Regions from separate parts of the Lysinibacillus sp. RC79 genome, predicted to be linked through region 4. Evidence: riboswitches for the same ligand, from Rfam matches in the RefSeq annotation. Region 4 holds a riboswitch; each other region holds the start of a gene.
The links. A riboswitch is a leader RNA that binds a small molecule or an ion and turns the genes downstream of it on or off. The one in region 4 is predicted to bind cobalamin.

Region 1 (5,289 bases), on a different contig from region 4:
TGATGCATCTTTGCTAGCTATTTTAGATCAAGATGTCACGAAGGTGTATGGTAGTGATTTGCTGCGTTGTAGGGAAACAGCTGCTCATTATTTTCCGAATGCAATATACGTGTCTGATAGGAGATTTCGAGAGTCGAACTTCGGTGAATTTGAAGGGCGCACATATGAGGACTTAAAATCAGATAGTCGTTATTGTGCATGGTTAGATGATCCCGTTCAGTCACCACCTCCAAAGGGGGAAGGCTTTGATGCTTTTTGTGCACGTGTCATTGAAGGGTTCACTGTACTACCAAAAGGTGAAGATGTTTATCATCTCGTTGTCCATGGTGGAGTGATTCGAGCACTTCTTGTAGAATTTGCACCGACTGAGCAATCTTTTTGGTCGTATCAATCACCGCATGATAAAATGTTTTCTTTAACGTTTACAAGAAAGGCTTGGGAGGAGGGAGCGAGATGCATGTCTTTATCGGAGGCGCCTATAGTGGAAAAACCGACTATGTCATGAATTTGCTTGCAGGACAAAAAGTTGAGCTAGTAGATGGCGATCTACCTGATGGTACTCCTACCTGTGATGTACTAGTTATTAAAAACTTAGAGAAGTGGCTCGTGACACAAGATCTTGAGGATGATGAACCTCTTGTTAGAACCATTTTGACAAGACTAAAGACTCTTGAAGAAAATTGTGCCCTGTATATTATAGTGACCGATATGGGACGTGGAGTAGTGCCGATGGAAAAGCAGGCGCGATTATTGCGCGATACATGTGGGCGTTTGTACCAGGCATTATTTGCTGAAGCCGAACAAGTCGTACGCATTTGGTACGGTATAGGAGAACAAATCAAATGATATAGTTTTTGAAAAATTTAGAATGCTTTTCATAAAAAATGTTGGGGATGACGATTGTTAAAACGTATGCTATATATATTAAGTTGATTGGAGTGAAGGCTGGGTGACTCCTTGGGGATCAGCATCTCATCGGACGCCCCCAGGAAGCTTTGCTCTGCGCGAAAGCAAAGTGTCAGCGACAATGTTTTATCTGTGCGAAAGCGAAGCGACAGCAACAATGTTTTAACTGTGCGAAAGCGAAGCGACAGCAACAATGTTTTATCTGTGCGAAAGCGAAGCGACAGCAACAATGTTTTAACTGTGCGAAAGCGAAGCGACAGCAACAATGTTTTAACTGTGCGAAAGCGAAGCGACAGCAACAATGTTTTATCTGTGCGAAAGCGAAGCGACAGCAACAAAGCACCCAGTCGGAACGGAAATCAACCACACGTTATAATGAGCAAATCACTAAATATAAAAGGAAAGAGGAAATGGAATGGATCGACAAAAATTGATGAAGTTGACGCTTACAGCTATGGTAGCGGCAATTTGTGCAGTGGGTGCAGTCATTAAAATTCCAACACCATTTATTACAACTGCTGCGCTTGACGCTGCTCCTGCATTTTTAAGCGTTGTATTTTTATCTCCAGTATTAGCAGGGGTTGCAGGGGCAATTGGGCATTTGATTTCAGCCTTAACTTCGGGTTTTCTATATGGACCACTGCATATTATTATCGCAGTAGAAATGTTTATTGTTGTATGGGTCTTTGGGGTTATGCATAAAAAAGGAATGCATTTCTGGAAATGGCCTGTGGCATTTATATTAAATGGCGTTGTGGCACCCTTACCATTTTACTTTATCATTAGTCCGGCATTTTACTGGGCGTCACTGACTAGTCTTCCATTGGCAACACTCATAAATCTGGTGATCGTTGCAATTGCGATGCCAATTCTCTCTAAGGTGTTTGTGCGTAAGGAAGGTCGAGTACATTGAGAAATGCAATAAAAATAGGTGAGCTGATTGCTACAACAGATAATTCCGCAGCAATTGGTGAAAAACCACAAGATGTTGTGTCTGCTCCAGACAAACTAACGGCATACTTAACGGCACGTGTTACTTTTTTAGAGCAGCTTGCTGCAAATGCTTTACCAAGCCATATTTTACTCGCTAATTTTTCAGGGGATGCAGCATGGTCTCGTTATGTTACGGGCATTCAGCAGGTTTTTGATGAGGCGGGTCTTAATTGTCCGCAAATAGACGGTAGTACAGAGTCCAATATGCCGACTCTACAATCAGGCTTGTCTATAACGATGCTAGGTGAGCAGCAAAAACGCACAGCGACTATGCATGAGCAGCTTAGTTGGTACACCTATGGACTACCGCTTGTAGGCAATGAAATTCTTGCCCAACCTGAAGATGTCGCACAGCTGCAACCTATTTTTCAGGCGTGGAAAGAGGAAATAGTGCAGCAAGTATGGCCAGTTGGGTCAAAAGGTTTACAAGCGGAATTTACCCGGCTTTTTGGCGAGCAACAAGTTAAAAGTCCGTTAGATGTTGAGAAATCGGCTGGTCCATGTGCAGTAGTTTTGCTAGGAATACAGCCAGAAAAAGAGCAGCTAGCACAAAAAAAATTCCCTAGAAATTTTGAAAAACTACGTAAAACTGCATTGTAATTGGGCTTGCTTCGAGAAAATGTAGCACTTTAAAAATTTTAAAGTGCAAAACGCCTATTGCAACAATAAACACAATATGTTAGATTTGTTTAGGAGTTAAAACACAATATATAGTATTTTGGACGAGCGGTACCAATATGGTTTAAAAGGGAATTCGGAAAAAGAGTCATCTTAGGCCGAAGCTGTCCCCGCAACTGTAAGTGCTGACAAATGATGAATAGGCCACTGTGAAGAACGGGAAGGCCATCATTTGGAGGAAGCATGAGCCAGGAGACCTGCCGAGATGTTCAAGACAGCAACACATTCTTCGGGGATTGAGAAGTGGAGGCGAGAGATTTGTTCACTTCTTTGTGTGCATGTCCTTCATTTCCATTTCCGATTTTACAGCGATCACGTAACCGATAAATGTTGCGTGATCGTTTTTTGTGTTGCTGTAGAAGGAAAGGGAGAGAATGTATACATGACAATTCAAATCGAACAGCAAATGACTAAGCTCAAGAAAAGTTACACGGAGGATGAACTCGAAAGTTTTGTAAGGTTATCGGATCGATGGCTACGAAAAAACGACAATGCCACATTTGAAGCATGGGCAGATGCGATGATTTTACAAACGCTTAGCCTCATTGATGAGGAGGAGCCATACTGGACATTTGTTGCAGCTCAAGTTTATTTAGAAAAACTATATGATCAATTTGCAATGCGCCGTGGAGTTTCAGTGAAGGATGTATATAAAGTTTTCCCAGAACAATTAGCACACTATACAGAAGCTGGTTTGTATCATGAAAGTTTAACAACAAAGTATAGTGAGCAGGAGCTTCAGGAACTCGCTTCTTTTTTAGAATCAAGTCGAGATGAGTTGTTTACGTATATTGGTTTAAAAACATTAATGGACCGCTATGTAGTCCGAGATTACACGAAAACACCAGTGGAGCTACCGCAGGAACGATGGATGGTTATTGCGATGACCCTGATGCAGGATGAAACAGAAAATCGTTTAGAAAAAGTACGTGAATCTTACTGGGCGATGAGTAATTTATATATGACTGTTGCCACACCGACATTATCGAATGCAGGTAAAACACATGGACAGTTATCTAGCTGCTTTATCGATACAGTAGATGATAGTTTACAAAGTATTTATGACACGAATACAGATGTCGCAACATTATCGAAGTACGGCGGTGGCATTGGAGTTTATATGGGCAAAATTCGTAGCCGAGGCTCATCTATTAAAGGCTTTAAAGGTGCATCAAGTGGCGTTTTACCATGGATTAAACAACTTAATAATACGGCGGTTTCAGTCGATCAGCTAGGTCAACGACAAGGAGCTATTGCTGTTTATTTAGATATTTGGCATAAAGACGTCTTTACGTTTTTAGATTTACGCTTAAACAATGGGGATGAGCGTCTGCGTGCCCATGATATTTTCACAGGGCTGTGCTTACCGGATTTATTTATGGAAACTGTTGAGGAACGCGGGGAATGGCATTTATTTGATCCGCATGAAGTGCGAGAGGTCATGGGCTTCTCATTAGAGGATTCCTACGATGAGAAAAAGGGTGACGGCTCTTTCCGTACAAAATATGCGGAATGTATCGCGAATCCATTATTAAGTCGTGAAGTCGTACCAGCCATTGATATTATGAAGCGTATTATGCGCTCACAGCTTGAAACAGGCGTGCCGTTTATGTTCTATCGAGATGAAGTCAATCGCATGAATCCGAATAAGCATGAAGGGATGATTTACAGTTCGAACCTGTGCACAGAAATTTTCCAAAATATGTCAGCTACTGAATTTGAGTCGATTACCCTAGAGGATGATGTCATCGTAACGCGTCGCAAGCCTGGAGATTTCGTTGTATGTAACTTGTCATCTATCAATTTAGGCCGAGCAGTTCCGGCTGGTGTTCTAGAACGATTGATCCCAGTTCAAGTACGTATGTTAGATAACGTTATTGCGCTAAATACAATTCCAGTAAAACAAGCAGAGCGTACGAACTTACGCTACCGTGGTATTGGGCTTGGAACATTTGGCTGGCACCATTTATTAGCTTTGAAAGAAATTCAATGGGAGTCTGAGGAAGCTGTAGAATTTGCGGACAAGCTATATGAGGAAATTGCCTATTTAACGATTCGTGCTTCTAACGATTTGGCATGTGAAAAAGGAGCCTACCCATTATTTGAAGGTTCAGATTGGCATACTGGTGCGTATTTTGACAAACGTGGCTATGACAGTCATAAGTGGAATGCATTACGTGCCGCGGTTGCTGAAAAAGGTATGCGTAACGGCTATGTCATGGCAGTTGCACCTAACTCATCAACATCCATTTTAGCGGGCAGTACAGCTACGATTGATCCGATCTTCCAGAAGAGTTATTCAGAGGAGAAGAAGGATTACAAAATTCCAGTAACAGTACCAGATCTATCACCTGTGACGACTTGGTATTATAAATCTGCTTATTTTATCGATCAAAATTGGACAATCAAGCAAAATGCTGCACGAGCACGTCATATCGACCAAGGCATTTCACTTAATTTATATGTTCAAAATACGATTAAGGCGAAAGATTTACTAGCATTGCATATGAATGCTTGGGCGAGCGGTGTGAAAACGACTTATTATGTGCGCTCAACGTCTGTAGAATTGCTAGAATGTGAGTCTTGCGCGAGCTAGGAGGAAGTAACAATGACAACTATTACAAAACGACAAATTATGGATAAGGATGCACCGAACCGTTCAACAGGAATCGTGAACGGACGCTCTTCTAACATTTTAAACTGGGATGATGT
Region 2 (5,289 bases), on a different contig from region 4:
TTTAACCCCCGTAAATGTGCATACTGAACATAATATTTTTGTAATTCTTCTATGACGCTTGTACGAATTGACTGAACAAACAATCCAATAGTGGGTAATGCCAAAGATACTGCTGGTAAAATTATATGTAAAATAGTCCCTTTACCATTTGTCGGGAAAATGCCTAGCTTCAAACTAAATAAGTATAGAAGAAAAAAACCTAACCAAAAAGTTGGGATGGATACACTAATAATGGATAATAAGCCTATAATCTTATCAAATACTGAATTTTTATAAAGAGCACTTATAATACCTAGAGGAATACTAAAGACAATAATACATACAAATGCAGCTAGGGCTAATTCAAAAGTTGCCGGTAGTTTTTCTACTATTTCTTGTGCAACGGGTAATTTACTCACAAACGATGTACCAAAATCGAAGTGCAACACGCCTCTTAGCCATATAAAATATTGAATCAACAAAGGTTGATCAGTGCCTAATTCTGATCGTAGCGCCTGTATTGCTTCTGCCGTCGGTGCAACTCCTGACAATCTAAGTATTACCTCCGCTGGCTCTACTGGAACAAAACGAATAAATAAAAAGGTCATGATTGAAACCCCTAGTAAAACAAATGGTAATGTAATAACTCGTTTTAGACAAAAAAGCCAAGTTGATTCGTACATTTCTTTCATCACTTCCCAAGTCTTCATAGTGCAAAAAGAGAGGAGTCATGGTAGACCCACTCTCTTTACATGCTCTTACTTTAAATCCATTTGAGCATAAGGGATATCATATTCGGATGCACGAGGGTTAAAATCTTTCATATTTTTATGGTATATAACGTTATTCGTTTCATATGAAATTGGATAGAATAATGCTTGGTCATGGAACATTGTTAAAATATCTTTATACAATTGCACACGTTCCGCTTCATCAGTACCAATTAATAATTGATGTATTTTGTCATCAATTTGTGCTGCATTATCTAGGCCCAATTTCGCTTCATAAACGCCATTTGCATTCGGCGTTGCTGATTCGTTTGCGAAGCTGTGTGGGTCTGTTGGCGGACCGTTTGTACGCCAGAAATTAATATCTACTTGATTATCCATCAATTTTTGGAGCCCTACCATAACATCAGCGCCTTCAAGGTTTAATTGGACGCCTATTTTTGCTAATTCCCCTTGCATTAATTCTGCCATGGGTTTTTGGATAGCATCCGTTGCAATATAGATTAAATCTAATTTAAGAGGTTGCCCATTTTTGGAACGGATTTTATCACCTTTTTGTAATGTCCAACCTGCTTCATCTAATAACTGCTTGGCTTTTTCTGGATTGAATAGGATTGGTTTTAAATCAATGTTGGCATATGGAATAGCATCCCAAAACAGTGTATTAGCAACTTTTTCTGTACCATGGGTAATACTCTCAACCATTTGTTCTTTATTAATAGCGTATTGAATAGCCTGACGTACTTTTAATTCTGCTAATGGTCCAGATTGTGTGTTAAACAGTAATGCACGTGTAGATAAAGGTTCAGATGTAGCAGTTTTGTATTTACCACTATCTTTTAAGAAAGTGTAGTTATCTAAGCTAATGATGCCACGACCATAAATTAAGTCTAATTCTTCATTTTCAAATGCCAGCGACATAGATTCTGAATCAGGAATAATTTTCACTTTTACTTTGTCTACCAATGGCTTTTCACCCCAATAATGTTCGTTGCGGCTAAAAATTGCATATTGATCTTTTTTGTATTCCGTTAATACCCATGGACCTGTTCCAATCGGAGCTTTAATACCTTTATTTGTTGCATCTCCCTCAGGGAATCCGTTATCCCCTAAGAAGCGAAATGGTCGAACAAACGCCAATTCGTTTAATACGGGGTAGTAGGGTGCATCTAACTGTAAACGAATTGTATAATCATCTTCTTTCACAACATCTACAATATGATTCACCATCCCCATCCAGGAGTGTGTATCACGATCTGCTAAAACTGCATTAAAATTACGAATAACATTATCTGCATTAAAGGCTGTCCCATCAGAGTATTTTACATCTTGTCTAAGATGAAATATGTAAGCTTTTTTATCGTCAGAGATTTCCCATCTCTCTGCTAATTTCGGGGATATTGTCCCGTCATCGTTATACTCTACCAATGATTCATACACCATTGCTTGCGCAGTCATTTGGTTTGGTAAATAAGTATGCGGATTTAAAGGCCCTATATCTAGCGGCCAGCCAATTGTTATCATTTTTCCTTCGTTATCTTTTGTTGTACTTCCATTACCTTCATTCGAGCTTGAACACCCTGCTAAAATGGTTAACATCAGTAATAGAATGAAAGGCAATAAATTCTTTTTGAATAACATTAATTTTGCTCCTGTCTATTTATTGGTGCTAGAAAGATTGAATTATTATACTTCTAATTTAAAACTCATAGCATTCGGGGAACGCCGCTAAAAGTGTGAATTGCGCCGCTAACCAAGCAAAGAATGCCGCTAAAACCCGAAATTCCGCCGCTAACCAAACAATTTGTCTTGCTAATTTCGTATAACAAAAACTACGAGGTTTCAAAGTTGTTTTTGTATTAAATACATAAAACTATGCTCTCTCTTTATTCGCACCTCACTTTGATGTAAACTACTAAGTTTAGAAAAAGGCATAAAAAAATCCTTATTCAAATATGAATAAGGATAGAAAAACTCATCATTAAAAGCCTTCCATCCATCTCCCTATCTTTCGTAGCTCTACAATGAATCTTATTACAAGCAGGCATTCTGGCTTATGAATCTTCATTTTGCTTCACCTTCCCAAGTACTTACTTAGTGGTATTTTTTGAAACAAAACTCCTCATTTACAGCTGCGGGACAGCATGGGATTTACACCCATTTTCCTTTTAATTGAGTGAAAAATTATTTTTCACCTAAAACTTGTAATGGTAATTATTAAATTTAGTAATAAACATAACACGCTTCAAAGACACACGTCAATTTTATTTTCTGAATATAATAAAGTTTCGAGATTTTTAAATGCTTTTTTATGTACACTCCATCAAAAAAGCCATCTCACACTAGTGAGACGGCCCCATTTCTATTGTTGATGTTTTTTTACCATAGACTCTGTAAAAGCCTGAGATTGTCCCTTTGGAATACTTAATGTTTGCCACTCAGTGCCCTTTAGTTGCTTAGCGATGTAAACGATTTGACCGACATGTTGTGAGTAGTGAGACATCTGTCTTTCGATAGCATCTATCACGGAATGCTGTTCTCCTCTTATCGTTACAAACCCTTGTAAATCAGCTTCCGTTAATCCTTGTAAAGCATCTAAAAATACTTGCCAGCCCTTTTCCCATACAGTCATAACCTCTTCTTTTGACTGAAGGCTATCGGTAAATTCATCATCACGATTTCTAGTTACTTTCTCACCATCTGTCGTTAGAAAGTCAATCCATCTCGATATCATATTACCACTAACGTGTTTTACGATAACGGCAATGCTATTGGATTCTGCGTTAAAAGCCCATTGTAGTTGTTCATGATCCAATTGTGAGAGTGTTTTATCGCCTTGTTCTTTCAAACTTTTAAATCTTTTTTGAACTACATTTAAATAAGTCTGCCCAATACTCATTCATGAACGCCCCCATCATTCGATTATTTTATTTCAATTTCCCCTGGCGTAATTGGCCACTGAAAACATTTACTCTTCCTAAATTTAGGTTTTACTATATAAAAATAGTCTAATAAAATTGTGAAGAGTTATATCATCTTACTTTTATAGTTTTGCTAATCGTTACCCAATATGAATTCTTTTACAAGCTCAATCATTTTCTTTTGCATATCTTCTTGATCAGCATGTTCTATTTGATATCCAATGTGGAAAACATAACCGTTATAATAAGTGTAAAGCTCATTTGCTAAGGTACTAGTTAGACGAACCTTCTTATTTTTTATATCAAAGTCATAGTAAAAATAAGACAATCTACCATTATCAGGTGTAGCGATTTGATGAAATAATGGATTTTCTCCGATCAAACCCTCATTCTTAATAGTATTGCCTAAAAAATCACTAATATCATGTGTAATATCATAGTTTACTAATGGATTACTATCTACATTTGTGACTGTAAAAATAGCAAATTGTTGATCTTCACCATTTAATGCTTTTTGTAAATAAGTAAATTGCATTTGATTTTGCAAGCGGCCATTAGTCATTTCTGAAGTTACAGCATAAACCTCCTGTATATTGGCCTTAAAAGGTAGTTTCTTAGGATCGATCGGATGAACGTTATTTCCCATTACCGTTGCTACTTCTCGCATTGCTTCAAAACCTTTCACAGGCTCGTAAAATTTGGGGTTTTTACGGTCATTGAGACGATCAGCTATTTGAAAATACTGACTATAGGTTACCACAGTTCCTTTGACCTCGGTGTTAAATAGATCTGTTAATTGTTTAGAAACTCCCTTCCCTTCTAGTTGCGAAGTATCAGTTGTCATTTGTAAATTACCATATTTTGTTAGCTGCAAGGCGACAAACAATAAAATGGAACACGTAATAGTCATTGTGACAACACTGTAGGACCAATGCCTCTTTTGCGGTGGATGTTCTTCATTAATTTTTATTTTTACGTTTCGGATAATTTCCTCTTTATGTACCGATATATCCTTCAACTCTCTTAATGTATGCTTATCCATTTAAAAGTACCTCCCATTCGATATCCTGAAGATCAATTTTTAATAATTCCTTCCCTTTTTTCAAACGTGATTTGACCGTACCTTCAGGGATTTCGAGTAGTTTAGCAATTTCTTTAATCGTCATATTTTCTAAATAAAAATATACAATTGGTTCTCGTTGCTTTAACGGTAATTTCAAGATCGCTTCATCTAAAATCGTTTGTTCATCTTGTTGAATTAGCGTATCTTTTAGAACTGATCTTTGCTTAGGGAAAAGCTTGTGCTGAACTGAAATTTTCCGATATACCCAGCTTTTTAAATAATCCTTACATTTATTAATGGTCATGCGTGCTAAGTAAGCCCTCATCTCTCCCCTTTCTTCATAATACTTCTGATGATGATAGAATTTAATAAACACATCTTGAACAATATCCTCAGCTATTTGTAGATCTTTCGTATAGTAGTAAGCGATTCGAAATAAATGTTCTGTATGTAGCTCCATTAATTGCTCTAAATATTCTGTATCAGACAAAATCTTTCCCTCCTTCTACACTATAAACGAGGCTACAGTTATAAAAGATTAAATTTCAACAAAAAAAACCGTCTCTTCATTAATTGAGACGGTTTCCTTCTATCTATT
Region 3 (5,289 bases), on a different contig from region 4:
CGGAAAGACCGTTATGGGATTCCATTAAAAATTCAAGTTTGTCTGAATATATTTTTTTAAAAAAATTCGTCCTTTTTTTCAATATCTCCCATCTCCCCATACTCGACATGTCTATATGACTAAAAGTAAAGATTAGCAGGGCAAATATATTAGAAGCTAATGATTTTGAAATCAATAAAATGGATGTATTGAGAACAATCATAATGCTACTTTTCTAGTGTAGTAAATTTATTTTGACTCTAACAGAAAAATAGGAGATATTAGTCGCGTTACCAAGTCTCACTCACCCATGCAAGATAAATCTATTTACATACAATACAGTAACCTCCATAAGTGGGGAGGACTACACTATTAATACAAAAGAAATAAAAATATCTAACTAAATGAGGTGAGTTTATTGAAAAACGGACTTGGAAAATGGGAACAATTCTTACTGTTAAAACAAAATCCTTTAACAACTAACTGCATTCCAGAATCAACACTTTACAGTCTAGAAAACCTAATCTATTTATTAAATAAGTATGAGTATATTTATGTGAAACATGATAGCACTGGACAAGGAAGAGCAATGTATAAAGTATACAAAAGAAAAGATGGACACTATTGTTTTAACGGATTTACCATGCAAGGTGAAGAAATAAATAAGTGTGTAGCAGCAATTGAGGATTTCCATCAAGTTCTACATCCATATGAGAAACACGGTAGATTAAGCGGAATTTATATTATACAGGAGGGGGTCAAAAGTCTAACCCCTGATGGGGATTCAATATCCATTCGTGTTCATGTTCAAAATCTAAAGGGAAAATGGGTAATTGGTGGAATTTACGGAAGGATTGCAGCTGAGGATCATGGGATTGTCAATTCAAATCGGGGTTCTCAAGCAATATCGATGGATGAATTATTATCAGGTTATTTGATGATGGATAATACAAAGAAAGATCAAACAATAGATTCTCTAAAAGAAGATTCAATTTTAGCAGCTGAAGTAATAGCATCCCACTTTCCTTGTAGAGAATATGGCATTGATTTTGGAATAAATCTTGAAGGAAAACCTGTATTATTTGAAGTAAATACAACGCCAAGCATACGTAGTTTTGCCAAAGTTGATAGAGCGATTTGGAAGAATATTGTTGAGATTAGGAAAATGCAAAATGAAGGCTAAGTTTGAAATGTAGTTATTTTTCATGTTAGTCATCAGCATATTTCTATTCAATAGACTTACATCCTAAAATTACTTTCCCTACTATAATTTTAGGAAAGAAGAAACTTAATTGCATCCGTTACTTGTGAACGATTAGGAATTTACCTAGAAAAAATGGATTATGGTTGGGTAGGCGCGATATGAATCAATTTTCGAAGGAATCCCTGGAACAATTTTTCATTTAATCAAATATATTGACACAAAAACCACTTTCCCGTAGATTTAAAGTAATTGCATAAAAGCATTAGGTGCCCATTGCGGGAGAATAGGGAATAAAGTGAAAAGCTTTAGCGGTCCCACCACTGTAAAAGGGAGTTTCATAGAGAATGCCACTAGCATCGTTCTGGGAAGGTTCTACGAAATGTTGAAATTGAGCCAGGAGACCTGCCTATCTGCTTCGTATTATATAGACGATGGAAAAGTCTGTAGTTTATTTGTTATGGAATAAACTACAGGCTTTTTATTTTTTTCTCTAAATCAATCTTCGAGTAACAAGGGCAAAAAAGAAAGGGGAAATTTTCATGCAATTATTACAACAGACGATTCAAAACATTCAAAGTGCTGACAACAAAATGACGGGGAAGGCAAGAGAACGCATAGATGCACTTTGCAAGCCTCCTGGAAGCTTGGGAAGACTAGAGACCCTTGCTGTGCAACTATCCGGAATTACAGGCGAACAATTTCCTGTGATTGATAATAAAGCGATTATTGTCTGTGCCGCAGATCATGGTGTTTGTGATGAAGGGGTGACATCTAATCCACAAAATGTGACGGTCTTTCAAACATTAAATTTTCCTAGAGGAGGGACTGGTGTCTGTGCTATCGCAAAAATCACAGATGCTAAAATTGTCACAGTAGATGTTGGCGTAAAAGAAGATATTCCACATGATGCTGGTGTCATCCTAAAAAAAATTAAATATGGAACGGACAATATGGCAAAAGGTCCTGCTATGTCAAGGGAAGAAGCCATTCAATCTATTGAAGTAGGAATTGAGGTAGCTACGGAAGAAATAAACAAGGGGATAAATGTACTCGGGACAGGTGAAATGGGTATTGGCAATACCACGCCGAGTGCTGCCATATTATCGGTTCTTCGCGAATGTCATCCGAATGAAGTGACAGGCTTCGGTGCAGGTGTTGGACCAGGGGGAATAGCACATAAAGTAGAAGTCATTCACAATGCTATTGTATTAAATAAACCAAATCGCGATGATGCTATTGATATTCTTGCAAAAGTCGGTGGGTTAGAAATAGGTGCTATGGCTGGAGTGATACTTGCTGCCGCCGCACATCGTAAACCTGTTGTTATAGATGGCTTTATTTCTACTATTGCTGCACTTATTGCATACGAACTCGAACCAAACGTAAAAGACTATATCATTCCTTCTCATGCCTCTGAAGAACCAGGTGCAAAAATTGCTGCTGAAATGCTCGGGGTTGAACCGATGCTACAGATGAATATGAGATTGGGCGAGGGCTCTGGTGCAGCTTTAGCATTTCCTATATTGGACGCAGCTTGCTCCATGATGAAAAATATGGCTACATTAGAAGAATCTATACTGCTGTTAGAAAAGTAATCATAGATTATGAATTCTTTTTCTATTAAACCTTAATAAAATAGGAAAAGCTTAAGTAGAGAAAAGGAACTAAGTTGGGTATATCTCTTGACTCTGTTCTTTTAATCTCTGCTTTAACTACTTTAGAGTATTCTTTAACATTCTAAAAGGTTCTATGCCCTCCAATACTAATTTTATAATTTTTTATGTTACACATTTAATGATAGGTGAGGTTTAAATGTTATTTTATAAATACTTGGTAAATTATGAGGTAAACAGATTATTATAGGATTCTAATGAAACGGAGTTTATGATTGGATTTTATAACCCCTTGTCTAGAAAATGCATGAGAAAAAAATTTAAATGATAAAGTATGCTATAAATAATTGCATGCTTTATTTTCTTTAAAAATAAGTTAGCGAGATTAGCATGATATGTATTTAAAGTTACATATATAATATTTGGGGAAAGAAATTGAAAGTTTGTAGTGTATCAAATTCAAATATGCAAAAGCCCTAATTTTATTGCTATGACAACCGCACCAACACGAGAATCTACGTTTAGCTTTCGGATAATAGAAGAGATATGATGCTCAACTGTTCTCTTACTAATTCCTAATTCCTCACTAATATCATTATTTGTTTTATCTTCAGCTATCTTTTGCAAAATTTTATACTCTTTGGGTGTAAGTATACTCAAATTAAACACTCCTATCTATCTAATTATTATAAAGGCATAATAGCACGAATTGACATAAAATTCTACTTATTAGAAAAAAATTTACAAATCAAAATATTCGTAAATGAAATATTAATCTTAAGAAAATTGCGGGAATTACGGATTTTTTTTTGCGTAAATTCTGTTAAGTTTGAGATATAAATTACATATAAATAATTTATTAGTAAGTTTAGTTATGTGTATTTTGTATATATTTTCGGGAGATATTTTACAATGTTAAGAAGATATTTCTAGCAAATTAAAAATTAATCCCCTTTCCATTTTTTTCTATCCAGGCGCATTAAAGGTAATCGTTTTTTATCAATCTCTTTTTTCGACATCAAAAAATGAGCTCTTGTCATGTTTAATATCAAAAAATTAAGAAATTAATGATTTGTTTTAAGTTGCAGGAGTAATATCTTGTTATTATCTCCTTTATATGGATAAAATAAATATTTTTTCTAGGATATTGACAACTCTGAAAATGGTCAATATAGTTAAAAGTGTAAGTATATGTAAAAATATGTTTAAATGTATTTAAATTGGTAATTACCCAGAATATACTTGCTGGAAATTATGGGAAAGGAGTGAAAAATAGTTGGAGAATATTAATAAATGGATTGAAAATAAAGAAAAAGATCTTCATTTAAAAGTAGGATTAAATTTTTTAAATCAGTATGCAATTAGTATTATTTGTGAAATATTCAATAAGGAGAATATTTTCGGTAGTTCAAAAGCTTTGACGATTGATGAGATTATACAAAATAAAGGTTATAATATTGCAACTTCAAAAAGACCTTTAGAGTTAATGTGTAATTGGTTATGTTCAAAAAATATTTTGGAAAAAGTAATAGATGAAAATCAGGGAACTAGATATATGATTACCCAAACTATTCCATCCCCTGATTTACTACAACTTGAAAAAAGTGTGGTTGGGAAGACAATGCCAGGAGCAACGCAATTATTAAAGTTGCCACTTAAACATGCAAATGAAATATTTTTGGGCGAAATGTCACAAGAAGGTTTATATGCTCAGCAGTCTGTGTCACTATGGCAATCTTATTTTAGCCATCCTGGGATGTCTATTCCTTCAGAGATTGTTGCAGAATTCATATACGATAAAATAAAAGATAGAACGGAGCCAGTAACGATAATGGAAGTTGGAGCTGGTTCGGCTAATGGTACTCGAGCGTTATATGAATTGCTAGCTTCAAAGGATAAATTAAATTTAGTTAAGAAATTTATAATCAGTGATTTTTCAACTGATTTTATCGAGAATTGTGAAAAAAATATTAAAGATAGTTATGGCGAACAAGATATTTTTGAATTTAAACTATTTGATCTTAATATCTCACCTACAGACCAAGGGTTAGAACAAGCATCTGTAGATTTTATCTTAGGTGTTAATTGTTTGCATTATATTAAGGATTGGTCAAAACAATTTCAAGAGATTCATAGTATTTTGAAATGGGATGGGTGGTTATTATCCGCTGGGTATTTTAGAAACATTTTAGAGAAACCTTTTCATATTGAATTGCATGGCAGTTTTTTCGAAGAATACCATGATGTTATTTTAAATGAAAAGTACCGACCTGAATTTGGAATAATGACACCTGAAATATTTCAAAGTGCATTAATCGAGTCTGGATATTGTGAAATAGAAATTTGGCCACCGAGAGTGAGCTGGGAGAATTTCGATTTTTATTGTGGTGTTGTAGCTGGAAAAAAAATCCGTTAATAATAAAAGGAGAATTATATTATGGGAAATTTAACAGTAAATTTAGAGAATGAGATTAAGGAAATGATTGTAGATCG
Region 4 (5,289 bases):
CCAAGATTCAAAGGTCCAAATGCAATATCTTGCTTAACTGTGCCAGAAAAAAGCTGGTTGTCTGCATCCTGAAAAACAATGCCAACCTGTTGACGTAATTCTTTTAATGCTTTTCTACTATAGTTCAGTTCTTTACCACAAAAGGATATACTTCCAGCAGTAGGCTTCAAAATCCCATTTAAATGCTGGAATAACGTTGATTTTCCAGCTCCATTATGACCAAGTAAAGCGATTTTTTTCCCCTTTGGAATTTGAAGTGTAATATCTGTTAAGGCATGAGTTCCATCTGCATAAGCGTAGGATAAATGTGTTAAATCAAAGTATAAATCTGTCATCAGAAAAAACCTCCATAAATGATGAGGAGTATAAAAATAGCAGCAATACCTGCCCAATTTTTCGTGTTATAGATAACATCATCTTGCCAATAGACAGTTTCGCCACCACGCGCTTCCATCGCATTGTTTAGCTCACGACTGCGTTGGAACATCTCGACAAATAAAGCAGCAATCAGCATTGATACTGAACGAAGCCACTGCATAGGGGAGCTGTATCCTAGACGAGCCTGCTGGGCAAGATGGATTTTCTGCATACTGTCTAAAAAGATAAAAATAAAACGATACGTTAGTTCTACTAGCTCTACAAATAGAGTTGGAAGTTGCCATTGTCGTAGCACGTAACAAATAGATTGGACTGATGTTGTGAGAATTAAAAAATACAAACAGCTAATGCTGCCAAGGACGATGAAAAAAAGCTGCTGCGCTGTCACGAGGCTCGAACTGCCGATAAAAATCGTCCAACTATTAAGTGAAAATGACCAAATGTGCGTTGGTAGCGCGCTAGTTGTTGGTGCTATAGAAATTAAAATTGACACTAAACTTGATAGTAAAAAAAATCCAGGTAGCAATAGTAATTTTGCATAGTATTTTGTAGGAATTTTTGCGCCTAAAATGATAAAAGCACTCATCACAATAAATGTAATGAGTGAAATTCGTTCATCTCTCATGATAAGCGACAATATAAGTAGTCCAAGGGATAACGTCATTTTTTCTAGCGGATGAACAGACGCTAGTTTATTCATATAAGCATACTTATCAATGAGTAACATCGCTTAACCCTCTTTATGTTTGCCGCGCATTAAGCCGATGAAATAGCCGATAAATCCAGCGCCAATAGCAGCTTGTAGTGCGAATAATAAGCTTTCAATTTCACCGCTTGGTGGCTCCCATAAGCTTTCAAACCATGGTTCATAGTTAGCATCTATTTCACCAATTGCTGCCTCCGCTTCGCCATCAGCACCCTCGAATTCTGCGCCTTTTTGAATAAATAGGGGAACGATTGCTAGTAACACAACAACTGCTAAAAGCAGTAAGTTTTTTTTCATTTTAGTGTGCCTCCTTTGCTGAGAAAACACGTAGAGCTTTTAATTCACTCACATTGTATTTTTTCAGGAAGTTCATAACGATCACTGTTAAAATTCCTTCACTAACAGCAAGAGGGATTTGTGTTAACGCAAAAATACCAGCAAACTTTGTGAATGAAGCCATAAAGCCTCCGACCTCAGAAGGGAAGGCAAGAGCTAATTGTACAGAAGTGACAATATATGTACCTAAGTCACCAAGCATTGCTGCTAAAAAGACAGCGATGGAAAATGATAGTCCCATTTTTTGTGAGCCCTTAAATACATAGTAAGCGATAATAGGGCCCATAATTGCCATGGAAAAGGTGTTTGCACCTAATGTTGTAAGCCCACCATGTGCTAAAAGTAAAGCTTGGAATAATAATACGATTGTTCCGATAACACTCATCGCTAATGGTCCAAAAAGAACTGTTCCAAGCCCAACCCCAGTTGGATGCGAGCAACTCCCCGTTACAGAAGGGATTTTTAAGGCTGATAGCACAAAGGCAAAGGCACCCGATAGACCTAAAATCATTTTTGTTTCAGGATTTTCATCAATTGTTTTACGAATAGAACGTAATCCTAAAATAATAAAAGGAATCGATACGACCCACCAAAAAATCGCCCATTCAATTGGCAAAAAGCCCTCCATAATATGCATCGCAAATGCACGATTTGGCACGAATAAAAATGCCAATAAGAAATAACTAAGCTTCCAAGCTGAGAATTTCAAAAATCTCTCCTCCTCACATTAAAATTTTTCGAATTAGCGTGCGAAAATAAAAAAGACACTTCTCCAACTTTGGAAAAGTGCATAGCTAAAAAAAGCAAATAAAATTCTAGTCTGCTAAGCCGCACACCTATCCTCGTAGGTTGAAACGATCACATATTTTTCGGCAGGTCTCCTGGCTTTAGTTCAACGTTTTATAAGCCTTCCCATCCTTTGGACAGTGACATTATCTATAAAACTCCCTAATACAGTGGCGGGACCGCGCCGGACTTGAACCGGCTTCCCTTTTAAGCGAAATGATGAACAATTCGCACCGAAAAAAGATGAAGTTGTGAGATTTCACGACAAAGTGTAACATGATTTTCCATATATATGCTATACTTTTTATGAAAAAATTTTCAATTGAGGATCTATGTCGAAAATTCTGATAAATAGATAGAGATTTCACATTTTGCTATGAAATATTAAAAAAATTGTCACAAATTAAAAAAGAAATATTGAATTTTTAAAATAATAAGATATGATAGAAACAGTTTTCAATTACATGAAAGATCATAAATTCATATAAAACATCCATAAGTGCTTGAATATTTTCAAGATAATAGGGAAATCGGTGAAAATCCGATACAGCCCCCGCTACTGTAATAGCTGATGAAATCGCGGATGCCACTAGTGAAAACTTAGGAAGGCGCGATAGTAAAAAGAAGCTTAAGTCAGGAAACCTGCTTATGGGATGATGCATGCAAACTTTTCGGAGGGAGAAGTTGAAGCGAGAGCGAGTACCTGTATATATTCGTTTTTATTTGGCTTCTACTTAACCTTTACTCTTCGACTAGAGTAAAGGTTTTTTCTTTTTCCTAAAAGCAAATGAGGGGAGAACAACTATGACGACTTGGAATTTAGAGGGGATGAAAACACATCTTTTTATTTGCAATGGTAGTAGCTGTATGAAAAAAGATGCTGAGGACATTACATTGGCAATACGTGATGAAATACAGTTGCTAGCGCTTGATAAGGAAATACATACGACAAGGACCCGCTGTAATGGTAGGTGTAAGGATGCTTGTGTTGTCATTGCTTATCCTCAGGGGAATTGGTACCGTGTGCCGACAACGGAGCATGCGAAGGCACTCGTACAAGATTTAAATCATGAATCGTTACATAATGAGCATGTTTTTACATTGCGTGAAGGTTCGTTGCAGCGTACAGCACAAACAACAGCCATTAAAGGTATTGAAAAGGTGAAAGAGGGGTAACAAAATGGCGCAAAAAGGTAAGATTTTCGTAGTTGGCTTTGGCCCTGGAGACTTTAAACATATTACGACTCGTGCTGTGGAGGCACTACAACAAAGTGATATGATCATAGGCTATAAAACTTATGTTGAACTGATTCAGGATTTAGTTAGTGCAAAGTCGATTATTAGTACTGGTATGACAGAGGAAGTTTCACGTGCACAGGAAGCGGTGCGTCAAGCAGAGGCAGGAAGTATCGTATCGGTTATTTCCAGCGGTGATGCAGGCGTTTATGGAATGGCAGGATTAGTGTATGAGGTATTGATCGAGCTAGGCTGGACGGAAGCAACTGGTATCGAGGTAGAAATTGTTCCAGGTATTTCAGCTATTAATTCGTGTGCAAGTTTACTAGGTGCTCCAATTATGCATGACGCCTGCACCATTAGTTTAAGTGACCACTTAACACCTTGGAATTTAATTGCAAAACGAGTAGAAGCAGCAGCAATGGCGGATTTTGTTATTGCTCTTTATAACCCAAAAAGTGGACGTCGTACGAGACAAATCGTAGAGGCTCAACGAATTTTATTAGAATATCGTTCGCCAGATACACCGGTTGGGCTTGTGAAAAGCGCGTATCGTGACCGTCAGGAAATTACGATGACGACTTTAGCAGAAATGCTTGAACATGATATCGGCATGTTAACAACAGTTATTATCGGGAATTCAACAACATTCTTCTACGACAATAAAATGATTACGCCACGTGGTTATCAGCGCAAATATACACTTGGTGAAGAAAAACAACCGTTACGACCACATCAACGACTGAAGGAAGAAAATGAACCATGGGCGATGAATCAAGAAACAGGAGCAGCGCGTAATGATTTTGATACAGATCCCAATGCAAATCGTATTAAGCCCAGTTTAGCAATAACACCTCAACCAAAGCCTAAAAAATCGTCACTCGAAATGGCGACAGCTGCTCTTGCTCTGGTGAATGGAACAAGCGCGGTGAAAGTAACACCTAAGCGTGTTCAACAAAAAATCGAATCTATTTTTGAATTAGCGGTTAGTCCAGGGGTAGCCAATAAGTTTTTTACTCCTCAACAAATGATGACGTTAGCTGAGGTAGTTGGTGAGGAAGGAACGATGGAGTATACACCAGACCATCAAATTCATTTGAAAATTCCAACGTCAGAGCCTGAAGAGATTACCGCAAAGCTTCGTGAAGTTGGCTTTTTGCTAACACCAATTGGCGACGTGCTATCGTTAAAGGCTTGTGACTTCTGTTATGGGGAAAAGGCCGATTCGATTCCATATGCGGAAGAGATTCAAGAAAAGCTTGGTGGTATGTCGTTACCGAAAACATTAAATATTGGCTTTAACGGCTGCGGTATGGCATGTTATCGAGCAGTATTTGATGATATTGGCATTGTTTATCGCAAAAGTAAATTTGATGTTTTTATTGGTGCTAAGCCGGTTGGCCGTACAGCACATGCGGCTCAGCCAGTTGTTGAGGGCTTAGAGCCTGAACAGCTCATCCGACTTATCACCGATATTATCGAAGAATATAAAGCAAATGCACATCCAAATGAACGTTTGTTTAAATACTTTAAGCGTGTGAAAAAGATCCTACATTTTACGTATCAGGATATGTCTTCAAAAATAAAAGTAGAGCCAGCTCCGTGCGGCGACTAGTGAGGAGTAATGAGATGAAAGCAATTTTATTTGTCGGCCATGGGAGCCGTTTAGCAGCAGGAAATGATGAGGTACGCACGTTTATCGAGCAAATGACACCTCGTATTGATGAAAGCTTTTTAGTGGAAACATGTTTCTTAGAGTTTGCATCTCCAAACATTGAAGAAGGTATTACGAACTGTGTGAAGAAGGGTGCTACAGAGGTACATGTTATTCCGATTATTCTTCTTCA

Region 1: it holds a riboswitch for cobalamin, as region 4 does, so the genes downstream of both, ABH968_RS20310 (ribonucleoside-diphosphate reductase subunit alpha) here and ABH968_RS23930 (energy-coupling factor ABC transporter permease) in region 4, are expected to answer to the same signal.
Region 2: it holds a riboswitch for cobalamin, as region 4 does, so the genes downstream of both, nikA (nickel ABC transporter substrate-binding protein) here and ABH968_RS23930 (energy-coupling factor ABC transporter permease) in region 4, are expected to answer to the same signal.
Region 3: it holds a riboswitch for cobalamin, as region 4 does, so the genes downstream of both, cobT (nicotinate-nucleotide--dimethylbenzimidazole phosphoribosyltransferase) here and ABH968_RS23930 (energy-coupling factor ABC transporter permease) in region 4, are expected to answer to the same signal.

Annotation. Positions count from the first base shown of each region.
Region 1 covers NZ_JBGCCD010000026.1:58,609-63,897, reverse strand. Annotated here, with positions in the region: gene ABH968_RS20330 (histidine phosphatase family protein) at 1-505, shown strand, start outside; gene ABH968_RS20325 (bifunctional adenosylcobinamide kinase/adenosylcobinamide-phosphate guanylyltransferase) at 454-846, shown strand; gene ABH968_RS20320 (ECF transporter S component) at 1,322-1,819, shown strand; gene ABH968_RS20315 (hypothetical protein) at 1,816-2,499, shown strand; cobalamin riboswitch at 2,610-2,797, shown strand; gene ABH968_RS20310 (ribonucleoside-diphosphate reductase subunit alpha) at 2,912-5,173, shown strand; gene ABH968_RS20305 (ribonucleotide-diphosphate reductase subunit beta) at 5,186-5,289, shown strand, end outside.
Region 2 covers NZ_JBGCCD010000013.1:124,737-130,025, forward strand. Annotated here, with positions in the region: gene nikB (nickel ABC transporter permease) at 1-689, opposite strand, end outside; gene nikA (nickel ABC transporter substrate-binding protein) at 738-2,348, opposite strand; cobalamin riboswitch at 2,730-2,928, opposite strand; gene ABH968_RS14345 (DUF1572 family protein) at 3,070-3,606, opposite strand; gene ABH968_RS14350 (hypothetical protein) at 3,762-4,670, opposite strand; gene ABH968_RS14355 (RNA polymerase sigma factor) at 4,663-5,181, opposite strand; gene ABH968_RS14360 (SCO family protein) at 5,288-5,289, opposite strand, start outside.
Region 3 covers NZ_JBGCCD010000003.1:51,473-56,761, reverse strand. Annotated here, with positions in the region: gene ABH968_RS04035 (hypothetical protein) at 1-82, opposite strand, end outside; gene ABH968_RS04030 (YheC/YheD family protein) at 398-1,162, shown strand; cobalamin riboswitch at 1,431-1,607, shown strand; gene cobT (nicotinate-nucleotide--dimethylbenzimidazole phosphoribosyltransferase) at 1,723-2,778, shown strand; partial or broken gene ABH968_RS04020 (response regulator transcription factor) at 3,256-3,459, opposite strand; gene ABH968_RS04015 (class I SAM-dependent methyltransferase) at 4,073-5,212, shown strand; gene ABH968_RS04010 (phosphopantetheine-binding protein) at 5,234-5,289, shown strand, end outside.
Region 4 covers NZ_JBGCCD010000037.1:37,788-43,076, forward strand. Annotated here, with positions in the region: gene ABH968_RS23915 (energy-coupling factor ABC transporter ATP-binding protein) at 1-335, opposite strand, end outside; gene cbiQ (cobalt ECF transporter T component CbiQ) at 335-1,105, opposite strand; gene ABH968_RS23925 (energy-coupling factor ABC transporter substrate-binding protein) at 1,109-1,381, opposite strand; gene ABH968_RS23930 (energy-coupling factor ABC transporter permease) at 1,383-2,129, opposite strand; cobalamin riboswitch at 2,275-2,459, opposite strand; cobalamin riboswitch at 2,687-2,871, shown strand; gene ABH968_RS23935 ((2Fe-2S) ferredoxin domain-containing protein) at 3,011-3,382, shown strand; gene cobJ (precorrin-3B C(17)-methyltransferase) at 3,387-5,057, shown strand; gene ABH968_RS23945 (sirohydrochlorin chelatase) at 5,072-5,289, shown strand, end outside.